2 regions of the Desulfofundulus luciae genome follow, and region 1 is predicted to be linked to the other one. Evidence: riboswitches for the same ligand, from Rfam matches in the RefSeq annotation. Region 1 holds a riboswitch; the other holds the start of a gene.
The links. Region 1 has a riboswitch for cobalamin ahead of cbiD (cobalt-precorrin-5B (C(1))-methyltransferase CbiD). Riboswitches for the same ligand answer to the same signal wherever they lie in the genome.

Region 1 (5,122 bases):
AGTGTTTCCAGGGTCAGGGCGTTGATGACCAGTCTTGCCCCCGGAGCAAGCCTTTCCGCCAGCAACTGGACTATCTCCCCTAACTGGCCGCCCGAGCCGCCGATAAATACCCGGTGGGGGGGCGGGAGCTGGAGCAGTGCCTCAGGGGCACGGCCTTCCACCACCTGGATGTTCTTCTGGGCAAAGCGACGCATGTTTTCCCGGATCAGCTCCAGTGCCGCGGGCTTTTGCTCTACGGCATAAACGATGCCGTCACCGATTAGCCGGGCTGCTTCGATGGCAATGGAGCCGGTGCCACTGCCAATATCCCACACCACCTGGCCCGGTCCCAGCCGGGCCTTGGCCAGGGTGACGGCGCGAATTTCTTCCTTGGTCATGGGGATACTCCCCCGGATAAACAGGTCATCGGGAATCCCCGGAGTCACATAGGGCCAAGCTTTTTTCATCAATGATCACCATAACGCAATTATTTTGCCCGGAAAAGTCCCGGCGGGCCAGTTCACCGGGTGTGGTTTCCAGGATTTCCTCCTCTGGATAACCCAGGTTACAACAACAAAAAACTTTTCGATCAGCTATTTCCGCCTTCACGAGCAGGCTGGCGATGTGGTTGGGTGGAGCTCCCGGGCCGGTGAGGAGGGCTATCTTCCCCTGGTAGCGCACCAGATTAACCAGGTCCTCGACGGGCCTTCCGTGAGCACTCAAGATCAGCGCATCATGCCAGGGCATGGCCAGGCGGGCAAAGGCCAGTTGCACCGAACTGATTCCGGGGATGACCTCCAATTCCTCCGGGGTGAAATATTGGCGCAGGTAATTCAAAATTCCATACAGTCCAGGATCACCTGAAGCTAAAACGGCTACCTTTTCCTCCCGGTGTGAGCGGATGAAATCCACCATGGCCGCAAGATTATTTTTAATTACAAAAGTTTTCTGTTCCTCCCGGGCCAGATAGGACAGGTGGCGCTGGCCGCCTACCAGTACCCGGGCGCTGGCCAAAGCTCTTTGAGCGGCAGGGGTGAGATAATCCAGGTTGCCCGGTCCTACGCCAATTACCTTAATTCGCGGCATCCCAGCGCCCTCCCGATTTCCCGTGCCTGACGGTCCCAACCGAGGATTTTGCCATCCAGGGTCAAAAAGACTGTTCCCACCTTTAAACGGTGGTGGACGTACTCCATGGCCCGCTGGCTGGCCCGGCAGGCCAGTTGGTGGTAAACAGACAGGAAATTGTGTTCCGTCAGCAACTCTACCACACTTTCAATGGTGCTGGCTTCCATAATGCGTGCGATGAGGCCCCTGTCTGCACCCATCAGGGCGGCGTGACTGGCCAGGGTTTCCCGCCGGGCGTCGGCAACCCGGCTGTGGGTATGAAAAATGCCGGCAGCCACCTTTAAAAGCTTTCCGTGGTGCCCCCAGAGCAAAACGCCGGAAAAGCCTTTTTCCACACAGTTTTCCAGCATAAAACCTACGAAATTGCTCATTTCCACCACAGCTTCGGCCGGGAATCCGTATCTATCCACCGCTGTCTGGATTCCCAATCGTCCCGGGGTAAGAACCACCTGATCAAAGCCTGCTGCCCTGGCCATATCCAGAAGGGGCAGCAGGGAATCCTTAAACGCTTCCTCGGACATGGGCCGGACTATGCCTGTGGTTCCCAGTATGGATATCCCCCCCACAATTCCCAGACGGGGGTTCAGGGTGCGCCTGGCTACCAATTCCCCCCCGGGTACGCTGATCATTAGTTCCACTCCCCATCCGGGAGGGAGAACGCCGGCCACAGCCTCCTTAATCATTTGCCGGGGAACGGGGTTAATGGCCGGTTCGCCTACGGCCACCGCCAGCCCCGGTTTGGTTACCCGCCCTACTCCAGGCCCCCCGTACAGGCGAATTCCCTCTGGGGCGGGGCGGGCTTCGACCACAACGGGCAGACCATGAGTAACGTCGGGATCATCCCCTCCGTCTTTAATCACCACTGCCCTGGTACCGCCAGGTATTGCCTCTACCTGGTGAATGGGCACCGTTAAGGGCTGGCCCATGGGGTTGACCAAAGTAACCTGATCAGGTTTTATACCGTGAAAAAGCAACTCCGTGGCAGCCCGGGCAGCCGCAGCGGCACAGGCTCCTGTCGTAATCCCGTTTCGTAAAGGCTTAGCCACCTTGTTTCCCCCTGAAAAAAACACGCCCGGCAAAAGTAGGGGCGTGTGGAGAGTCTTTACGCCTGCTATCTTTCGCGCGAAGATAGAAAGGCCTGCCACTGGCTTTTTGCCCTTTGGTAAAGGACATGTTCCAGTGAAAGGGGCAGGCAGGTCTCCTGGCTTCCGGATCTTTGGATGCCCGCGCCTTCCCGGTCCAGCACTCACCAGTGACATCGTTAAACCGTGTCGTTATGAACAAGCGTCCCATTGGATGTAGCAGCTCATCAGTGAGTGCTAGGCCAGTGGCACCTTGCGGGTTCCTCCCCGGTTACAGTGGCGGGACCGCGCCGGCTTAAGCAGGTCCACCTGCTCCCCGGTCTTCCCTATTATCCCCCGTTGGGGACCTGCCCCGCACATATTTAGTTTTTAACCTTCCCGGAGCCTTTCCCTGCGCTGGACCATGCGAATGTCATCTTCAACCGGTAACCGGTAAGGCCAGCACATCTGGCAAATGCGGGAAGTGGTTCTTTCTCCCAAATACTCGCCTAAATCTTCCAGGCTGATGTTGGTGGTAATGATTACGGGGAGACGATGGTTGACGCGGTAATTTAAGATCGAATAAAGTTTATTTTTGGTCCATTCGGTATAATTATGGGCTCCCAGATCGTCTAAAAACAAAAGGGGCACTTCCCTTGCCGCATCCAGGAGATCCTTTTCCGAATAATCTGCACCCTGGCGGTTCTGGTCATAAGTTGAACGCAGGCGATCTAGCAAGTCCGGTACAACCACAAACAATAACAGCACTTCGGTTTCCAACAGGGCGTTGGCTATGCAGGCGGCCAGGAATGTTTTTCCACTGCCCACGGGGCCGGTAATCAACAGACCATCGATATGCCGGTCGTTCTTAAAATTACGAACGAAGTCTTGCGCCGCCTGAAAGGTGCGCCGGGCCGATTCGTAATAAGTGATTTTGCGTTCCGGATCTACCCGCAATCGCGAATAATACTTAAAGTTAAATTTGTCAAAGGTGTGGTTACGTAAACCTTCCGGTAACCCTGCTTCTTTAAAACGGTTAACCAGGGCCCTCTGCTTGTTACACGGGCAGGGAACGGCCACGTTGTTTTTGATCACCACACCCCGATCCTCACATACAGGACAGGCCTTCACTGGCCGGCATCCTTTCTAATTAACTGAGGTATAGCGTTTTCAAAAGTGCTTTCTTCCGTTCATCCACCTTTGAGGGGGGCTGTTTACCTGAACGCCGTTTCTTAAATTGTGCGTCATAGGCGTTTATTTCCTCAACGGTACGCAGGTTGTTCTTCTTCCATTCCAGAATAATACTATCAATATACTTGAAATTATGCTTGCCCATCAGGACGGCCCGGCGTAAAGCTTCCAAGACCAGCGTGGGATCCAGTTCCTCGGTCCACTGGCGGATCTGTTCGACCTCCATGGGGGAAACAGGCCGACCGAATTCCTGTTCAAAGGCCCGGATGAGCAGGGCAAATTCTTGCGCCTTTGTCTCTAAAGGCCTTTTTTCCAGCAGGCTGCGGGTACGTTCAATTTCCTTGACCCTGATGCTGGCCCAGATCTCCGAGAGCTTTTCTAACAGCGGTTCAAAGTCATATCCACTGAGGATCTGATCTTTACTTTCGTCATAATACTGCGTTACGGCCAGCACTTCCTTTTCTATTAACCTGTTCAGGTTTTGTTGCACCCGGGTTACATCCTGGGCCGTGCATGCCGCCAGGGTGGAGGCGGAAGGAAACAGGTTCTTTTCCTCTACCTGCAACCGGAGAAGCTGAATGAGAAGAATCATTTCTTCGTCGTTTATATCAAGGTGACGGTACAACCGGAGTAAAAGATTCGGGATGGCGGTAGTGCCCTGGAGCAACAGGTCGGCACCAAAGGCAGCGGTAATGTTTCCCTCCCTGTATCTTTTCACCGTTCTGCCATTCATCATGCTCTTCCTCCCCCGCTTAGTGAATATTTTATGGTAAGGGAGGAAGTTTGTCCAGGCAAAAAAAACCGTTAGAGGGGGCAAGGTTGACGAGAAATAAATGTATACACCGCGAGCCCCATTTCTTCTAACATTAATACCGCCTGGTCTGTATACGCTCCCAGATCAGAAAGCCGGTGGGCATCGGAGCCCACGGTGAATATTTTAACGCCACATTCCCGGGCCTGTAAGAGGATTTCCCGGCTGGGATGAAATTCGGTCAGTCCCCGCCGCAGGCTGGAGGTATTTACTTCCAGACCCATATTTCGCCGTGCCATTTCCTTAAGAATCGGTTCGACCATTCCTTTATGGGCATTTCCCAGGGTTGTACCCAGGAGGCGTTCTCCGTGGCGTCGATAAAGATCCAGGTGACCGATACAGTCAAAGAGGTTGCTTTCCACGGCTTCCTTTAAGACTTGAAAATATTCACCGCACGCCTCTTCCGCAGTATGGGAGGAGAAGTAGATCCGGCTTTCCTCCCAGGATGATATGGATTGGTGTTCAAGGCAATGGATGGAACCCAGTACATAATCAAAGGGATAATTATTTAAGATTTTTTCAATGGTTTTCTCACAGCCCCGTTCATAGCCAACTTCTAGACCAGCTTTTATTTTCAGTTTCCGGTTATGCAGTTGGCTACGGGCTTCCTCGATGTCCTGGAAATAATGATCAAGCCAGCCTAAATCCTCCATGGGGTGAAGCTTTCCTTTCACCCGCACGAACCAGTCCAACCGGCGCCGTACCGGGTCCACTTCCAGGTGGGGGGTGAAACAAATCTCCCTCAACCCCAGTTTAAGGGCCTGCTGGCAGTACTCCAGGATGCTATAATCTTCGGCGTCTATGGAATAGCCGGGGTGGATATGGTAGTCCAGAAGGAGTTTCATTAAATGATCTCCGCTCCCAGAACCGTTTCCATTTGTTTTAGCGCCCACCGGTGAGCTTCCTCATCGAAGCTGGCCACCCCTTTGGTATATACCACTGTCCGGTAATCCCG
Region 2 (5,122 bases), on a different contig from region 1:
CGGCTTCACATCCCGACATCCCCCGCATTTGGATGTCCAGAAAAACCACATCGGGCTGCAGCTCAGCCACCAGTTTCAGGGCTTCCTGTGCGTCCTCGGCTTCACCTACCACCCGGCATTCCGGGTAGGCCGACAACAGGTATTTTAGCTCGTCCCTGGCCAGGGGTTCGTCGTCAACCACAACAGCTGTAAAGGGCGTCTTCCTTCACCCCCTGGGAGCTGGTTTCTTTAGGAAAGCGCAAGACCACTCTGGTACCCTGCCCGGGTGTACTGTTTACCTGCAACGCATACCCCGGCCCGTACAGGCCCTTCAAACGTTCGTTGACAATGGATAATCCCAGCCCGTGGCCGCGCCCGTAGCCGGGCAGGAGGATTTTATCCAGTTCTTCCGGGAAGATACCCACACCATTATCTTCTATGGTGACTATCACTTCTTCAGGCTGTTCTTTAGCTATGATTTTTATCCTCCCACCCTCCCTCTTGGGTTGCAGGCCGTGCTTGATGGCATTTTCTACCACCGGCTGCAGGGTAAAGGCGGGAACGGGGCAGGTTAAAACTGCGGGATCAACAAGCTGGATTACCTGTAGCTTGTTGCCGAAGCGTGTTCCCTCGATGGCCAGGTAGGCCTCCACATGGGCCAGTTCTTCCGCCAGGGGAATGGGAGCATCATCCTTTCGCAGACTGTACCGGAAGAAGCTGGCCAGTTTAATCAACAGTTCCCGGGCCTTGTCCGGCCTGGTGCGTACCAGGGAGACAATGGTATTTAAGGCGTTAAACAGGAAGTGGGGGTGCACCTGGGCCTGGAGCGCCTTCAGTTCCGCCTGGGCACGCAGCCGGGCTTCGGATTCCACTTCGGCCAGTTCCAGCTGGGTGGAAAACAGGTGGGCCAACCCCCGGGCCAGTTCCAGGTCTACCGGCGTGATGCAGTTTTCCCGGTCATGATAAAGCTTTAAAGTGCCTATGGTTACCTCCCGCCTTTTCAGTGGCACCACCACTGCCGAAGCCAGGCGGCAGTTCTTTTCCTGGCAGCCGATTTCATCCCTGGTCTGGGCTACCTGAACCTCTCCGGTGGCCAGCGCCTTTAAAGTGGCACTGGTCAATATGGGAGTCCCGGGGTGATGATGGTCGTCCCCCCGGCCCACATGGGCCAGGATCTCCTGCCCGTTGGTGATGGCCACGGCGGCCAGCTTGACGGAATTATAAATAATCCGGGCCGTCTGCTCAGCCGACTCCCGGTTCAACCCGTGTCGTAAATAGGGCAGGGTTTGGGTGGCAATGCGCAGTGCCTGCTGTGCCTGGCAGGCGGCGATGCGTTCCCGCTGCTCGGCAGCGGTTTTGGCAATGACCATAAAAATGGCCACGCCGATGGAATTGACTATAATCATGGGCGGGCCGATGATCTGCACCAGTGCCCAGGCCTCGCCGAAAGGACGGGCGGTGGCCAGGATAATGGCCATTTGCAATGTTTCTCCCGCCAGCCCGGCCAGTAAAGCTACATGCCAGGGAATGGGGCCGCGGCGGTAGTAGTGCTGCACCAGCCCGCCCAGGGCCCCTTCGGCCACGGCGGCCAGGGCGCAGGAAAAGGCGGTGAAACCACCCAGCAGGTAACGGTGGAAACCGGCGATCAGGCCCGCCCCGGCCCCCACCAGGGGCCCGCCCAGCAAACCGGCCACCATTACCCCCACCACCCGGGAGTTGGCCAGGGCGCCGTGGATGGGCACGGCGGCGTAAGTACCCACAATGCCCATACCACCCAGGGCCAGAGTCAACAGCAGCTTGTCCCGGGGGGTGAGCTGCCGGGATAAAATACGCCCCAGGGCGGGCATGCGGGAAAGAATAAAGGCCGCTGTGGCCACCATGCTCAATCTGTACGCTAGGGTAAGGGCCAAAGACCAGGTCACGGTAGGTCACCCTTTCTAACTGTTTAATCGACCTGTCCGACAATTAGTATACCACAGGTTCACTCACCAGTACAGGCGGGGCTGGAAGTTATGGGGTGTATGCAGCTAAAAGCTAAATCTAACATATCGTCATTTTTCTATGGACAACTTATCAGAAATGTGTTACTATTTCATGTAAAGGGATTCAACCGCATAGTCGTGTCCGGGTTCCCCTGTCAATCAGGCAGGGGTAAAAGGGAACCAGGTGCGAATCCTGGACGGTGGGGCCACTGTGAATGGGTAGCGGCTTTCCACAGGGCCACTGGCCCAGCACTTACTGATTGGCTGTTACATTTAAGGGTACCCTGTTCTACAGTGAATGATGTAACAGCATGGTTGTTTAGCCAATGTCACTGGTGAGTGCTGGGCTGGGAAGGCGGAAAGCAGGCGATGACCCATGAGTCAGGAGACCTGCCCGGGCGCGCGGCACGGAAAGCCTCCCAGGGAACAGGGGCTTGTGCCGGTAATAGCCTTACCACTTTACGGTGGGCTGCAGCCAGTGTAAACAAACCCCGGTCTCTGACAGGCCGGGGTTATTTGTTTTAGGGTGTTGCATCCTTTCAATTAAATAGCGACAAATGATTTAATATCCTGCTGCCTGAGGACAACTTCATACCGGAACGGGTGCTTTTACCCCGAGGGGTAAAGGTGAAAAGGGAAGCCGGTGCAAATCCGGCGCGGTCCCGCCACTGTGAGGGGGAGGGACTCCACAGCAAAGTCACTGTCCAGCACTCAGTGAGATTGTTTTCTGCTTTGATAGAAATTGGTTACTGCTACGATAAGGTTACGGCGAAGGAAACCATAACATGGCTGAGTGCTGGATGGGAAGACGTGGAGCTCCGGTGAACCCGAGCCAGGAGACCTGCCCGTTACCGGGACAACCAGACCAACCTGCGCGGACGGGGGGTGGTTAAGTTTGTCGTGGCATGATTTTGCTGCGAGGATTGAGCCTCCATCCGGGTAGATGGGGGTTTTTTTTACGGCGAGGCCTGGGGTATGCACAGGTAACAAGCCTTTATACATCGTTAACCCATTCTCCTTTCAGGAGTAAATATATATCCGGCTTTAAGTCAGGCCGGGCTACTTTTTAAAATTAGCCGGTTGGTTTAAATAAAAAGTTTTTACAAAGGAGTTACCTATGGGAACGTTCGTTCCCTATACAAAACATTAAAATCTACTTTCTGAGGAGGACGTTCTTATGAAAACCCATCACTTTGCCGGGCGGTTAACAGCCCTGGTTGCAACGGTCTGTTTATTCCTCGGTCTGCTGGTGCCGCTTGGGGTACCGGGCCGGGTGGAAGCGGCAGTTTCACCCCTGGCGGATAAGGCAGTGCAATTCCTGCATCGTGACTATTTAAAAAACGGGTTGATTAACTCGGATGTGGGTGTGGGCTCGTATGCCTTTTATGTGCTAAGCCAGGCCGGTGTTGACGCCGGAGCCTGGGTGCACCAGGGAGTGACTTTCCGGGAGGCAGTGCTGAAGGCGGTCAGGGATGATCTGGATAAAGCGGCTGAAGTGCGGGCAAAGCAGCTTGCCCAGGATCTGGTGGCCATGCAGGCGCTGGGAGAAAAGGATCTGGCCGGCCGGTTGCTGCAGGTCTTGAAGAACAGGCAGACAGACGAAGGATTTGAAGACATCGGGCCGTTAAGCATCTACAGCAACATGCCTTCCTTTGATCTTTTAAGCAGGGCCGGGTTAATGGATCAGATAAACACCGGCCTGGCCAGGAATTATATCCTGGAAAAACAGTATGTCAAGGCACAAAATCCTCAGTACGGAAGCTGGGGGTCGCTGGATGGTAATGCCTATTACGCCGATTTCATGGCCACGGCCCAGGCGGTGAGGGTGCTGCACTACCTGGACCCGGAAAAGAAAGATCCTCAGGTGCAGGAGGCCATTAAAAACGGCCTGGCCTGGATGCAAAGACAGCAGAAGGCAGACGGCAGCTTTGTGGCCGGTATGGACGACCCGGTGATCGATACTGCGGAAGTAATTGTGACCCTGAAGACCCTGGGTATGGACCCGGCGGCGTGGAAAAGCGGCACGGGGAAGAGTGCCGTTGATTATCTGATGAATAAGTCATTGAACGCCGATGGGAGCTTCGGTACGTCGGGAAACGCCATGGATGCCACCTGGGTGCTCTGGGCGTGCCTGGCGCTGGAAGCGAAGGCGAAAAGCCAGGCAACACAGCCACAACCTGGATCTCAGGAGGAATCCGGACGGCAAGCGCAACCCGGTATGGTGGCCAGTTTTACGGATTTGAAAGGTCACTGGGCGGAAGGGGCCATCAACAGGCTGGTTCAAATACAGGTTGCGTCGGGTTATCCAGACGGTACCTTTAAACCCGAAGAGCAGGTGACCCGCTATGAAATAGCCTCCATGATGGTGCGCCTGCTAAAGCCGGCGGTGGCTTCCCGGCAAGACCTGCTTGTGTTCGACCGGAAGTTTAAAGATAGCCGGAATGTTCCCCAATGGGCCCATGAGGCCGTGGCCGTGGCATTGAGGGAAGGGCTCATTTCCGGCTACCCGCAACCGGACGGCACCCTTATTTTTAAAGGGGAGGAACCGGTAAGCCGTGCCGAACTGGCCGCCGTTATGGCCCGGATTATTGAAAAGAAATGCGGGGAGGTGGCGCCGAAAGAGCTGGATTTCGCCGATGCGGATCAAATTCCGGCCTGGGCGAAAGAGGCCGTGGGGGTGGCTTACGCCAAGGGGGTTGCCGGTGGTTATCCCGACCGGACTTTCCGGGCCGAGAAAAAGGTCACCAGGGCCGAAGCGGCCGCCATGCTTTTGCGCCTGGCTGATGTGCTGTAAGGAGGTATCGAAAAGGCCCGGGAGGGTAAAGAAGGGACAATCTGCCGGGTTAAATCGGGCGGTGTTACATGAGGCGGCCATGCTGCCTAAAGAAGGTACAGTAGTGAAAGAAAGTGGAAAAGTCTGTTTTCAGAGTAAAAACATCGTAAGGGGGTCAGGGCGTTGTATCACCATAAAAGGACGGTTAAAAAGCTGAGTTTGTTACTGGTTCTGGTCATGGCCGCAACCCTGCTGACACCGGCGGTAAATGCCGGCGCCAGCGGGGTATCCGGCTCACCGGCCAACAATGCCGTGCAGTTTCTGTACAATGAATACATCCAGAAGGGAATCAATAATTCGGAGTATGGGGTGGGTTCCTATGCTCTTT

Region 2: another riboswitch for cobalamin. It lies ahead of J2Z49_RS09745 (S-layer homology domain-containing protein); the one in region 1 lies ahead of cbiD (cobalt-precorrin-5B (C(1))-methyltransferase CbiD).

What each region holds. Positions count from the first base shown of each region.
Region 1 is NZ_JAUSUX010000027.1:10,209-15,330, forward strand. Features, by position in the region: gene cbiT (precorrin-6Y C5,15-methyltransferase (decarboxylating) subunit CbiT) at 1-446, opposite strand, end outside; gene cbiE (precorrin-6y C5,15-methyltransferase (decarboxylating) subunit CbiE) at 403-1,065, opposite strand; gene cbiD (cobalt-precorrin-5B (C(1))-methyltransferase CbiD) at 1,047-2,150, opposite strand; cobalamin riboswitch at 2,279-2,552, opposite strand; gene J2Z49_RS12640 (ATP-binding protein) at 2,556-3,296, opposite strand; gene J2Z49_RS12645 (DnaD domain-containing protein) at 3,316-4,092, opposite strand; gene J2Z49_RS12650 (histidinol-phosphatase) at 4,161-5,012, opposite strand; gene J2Z49_RS12655 (cysteine hydrolase family protein) at 5,012-5,122, opposite strand, start outside.
Region 2 is NZ_JAUSUX010000015.1:10,989-16,110, forward strand. Features, by position in the region: gene J2Z49_RS09735 (LytR/AlgR family response regulator transcription factor) at 1-181, opposite strand, end outside; gene J2Z49_RS09740 (sensor histidine kinase) at 174-1,901, opposite strand; cobalamin riboswitch at 2,089-2,373, shown strand; cobalamin riboswitch at 2,546-2,824, shown strand; gene J2Z49_RS09745 (S-layer homology domain-containing protein) at 3,139-4,755, shown strand; gene J2Z49_RS09750 (S-layer homology domain-containing protein) at 4,918-5,122, shown strand, end outside.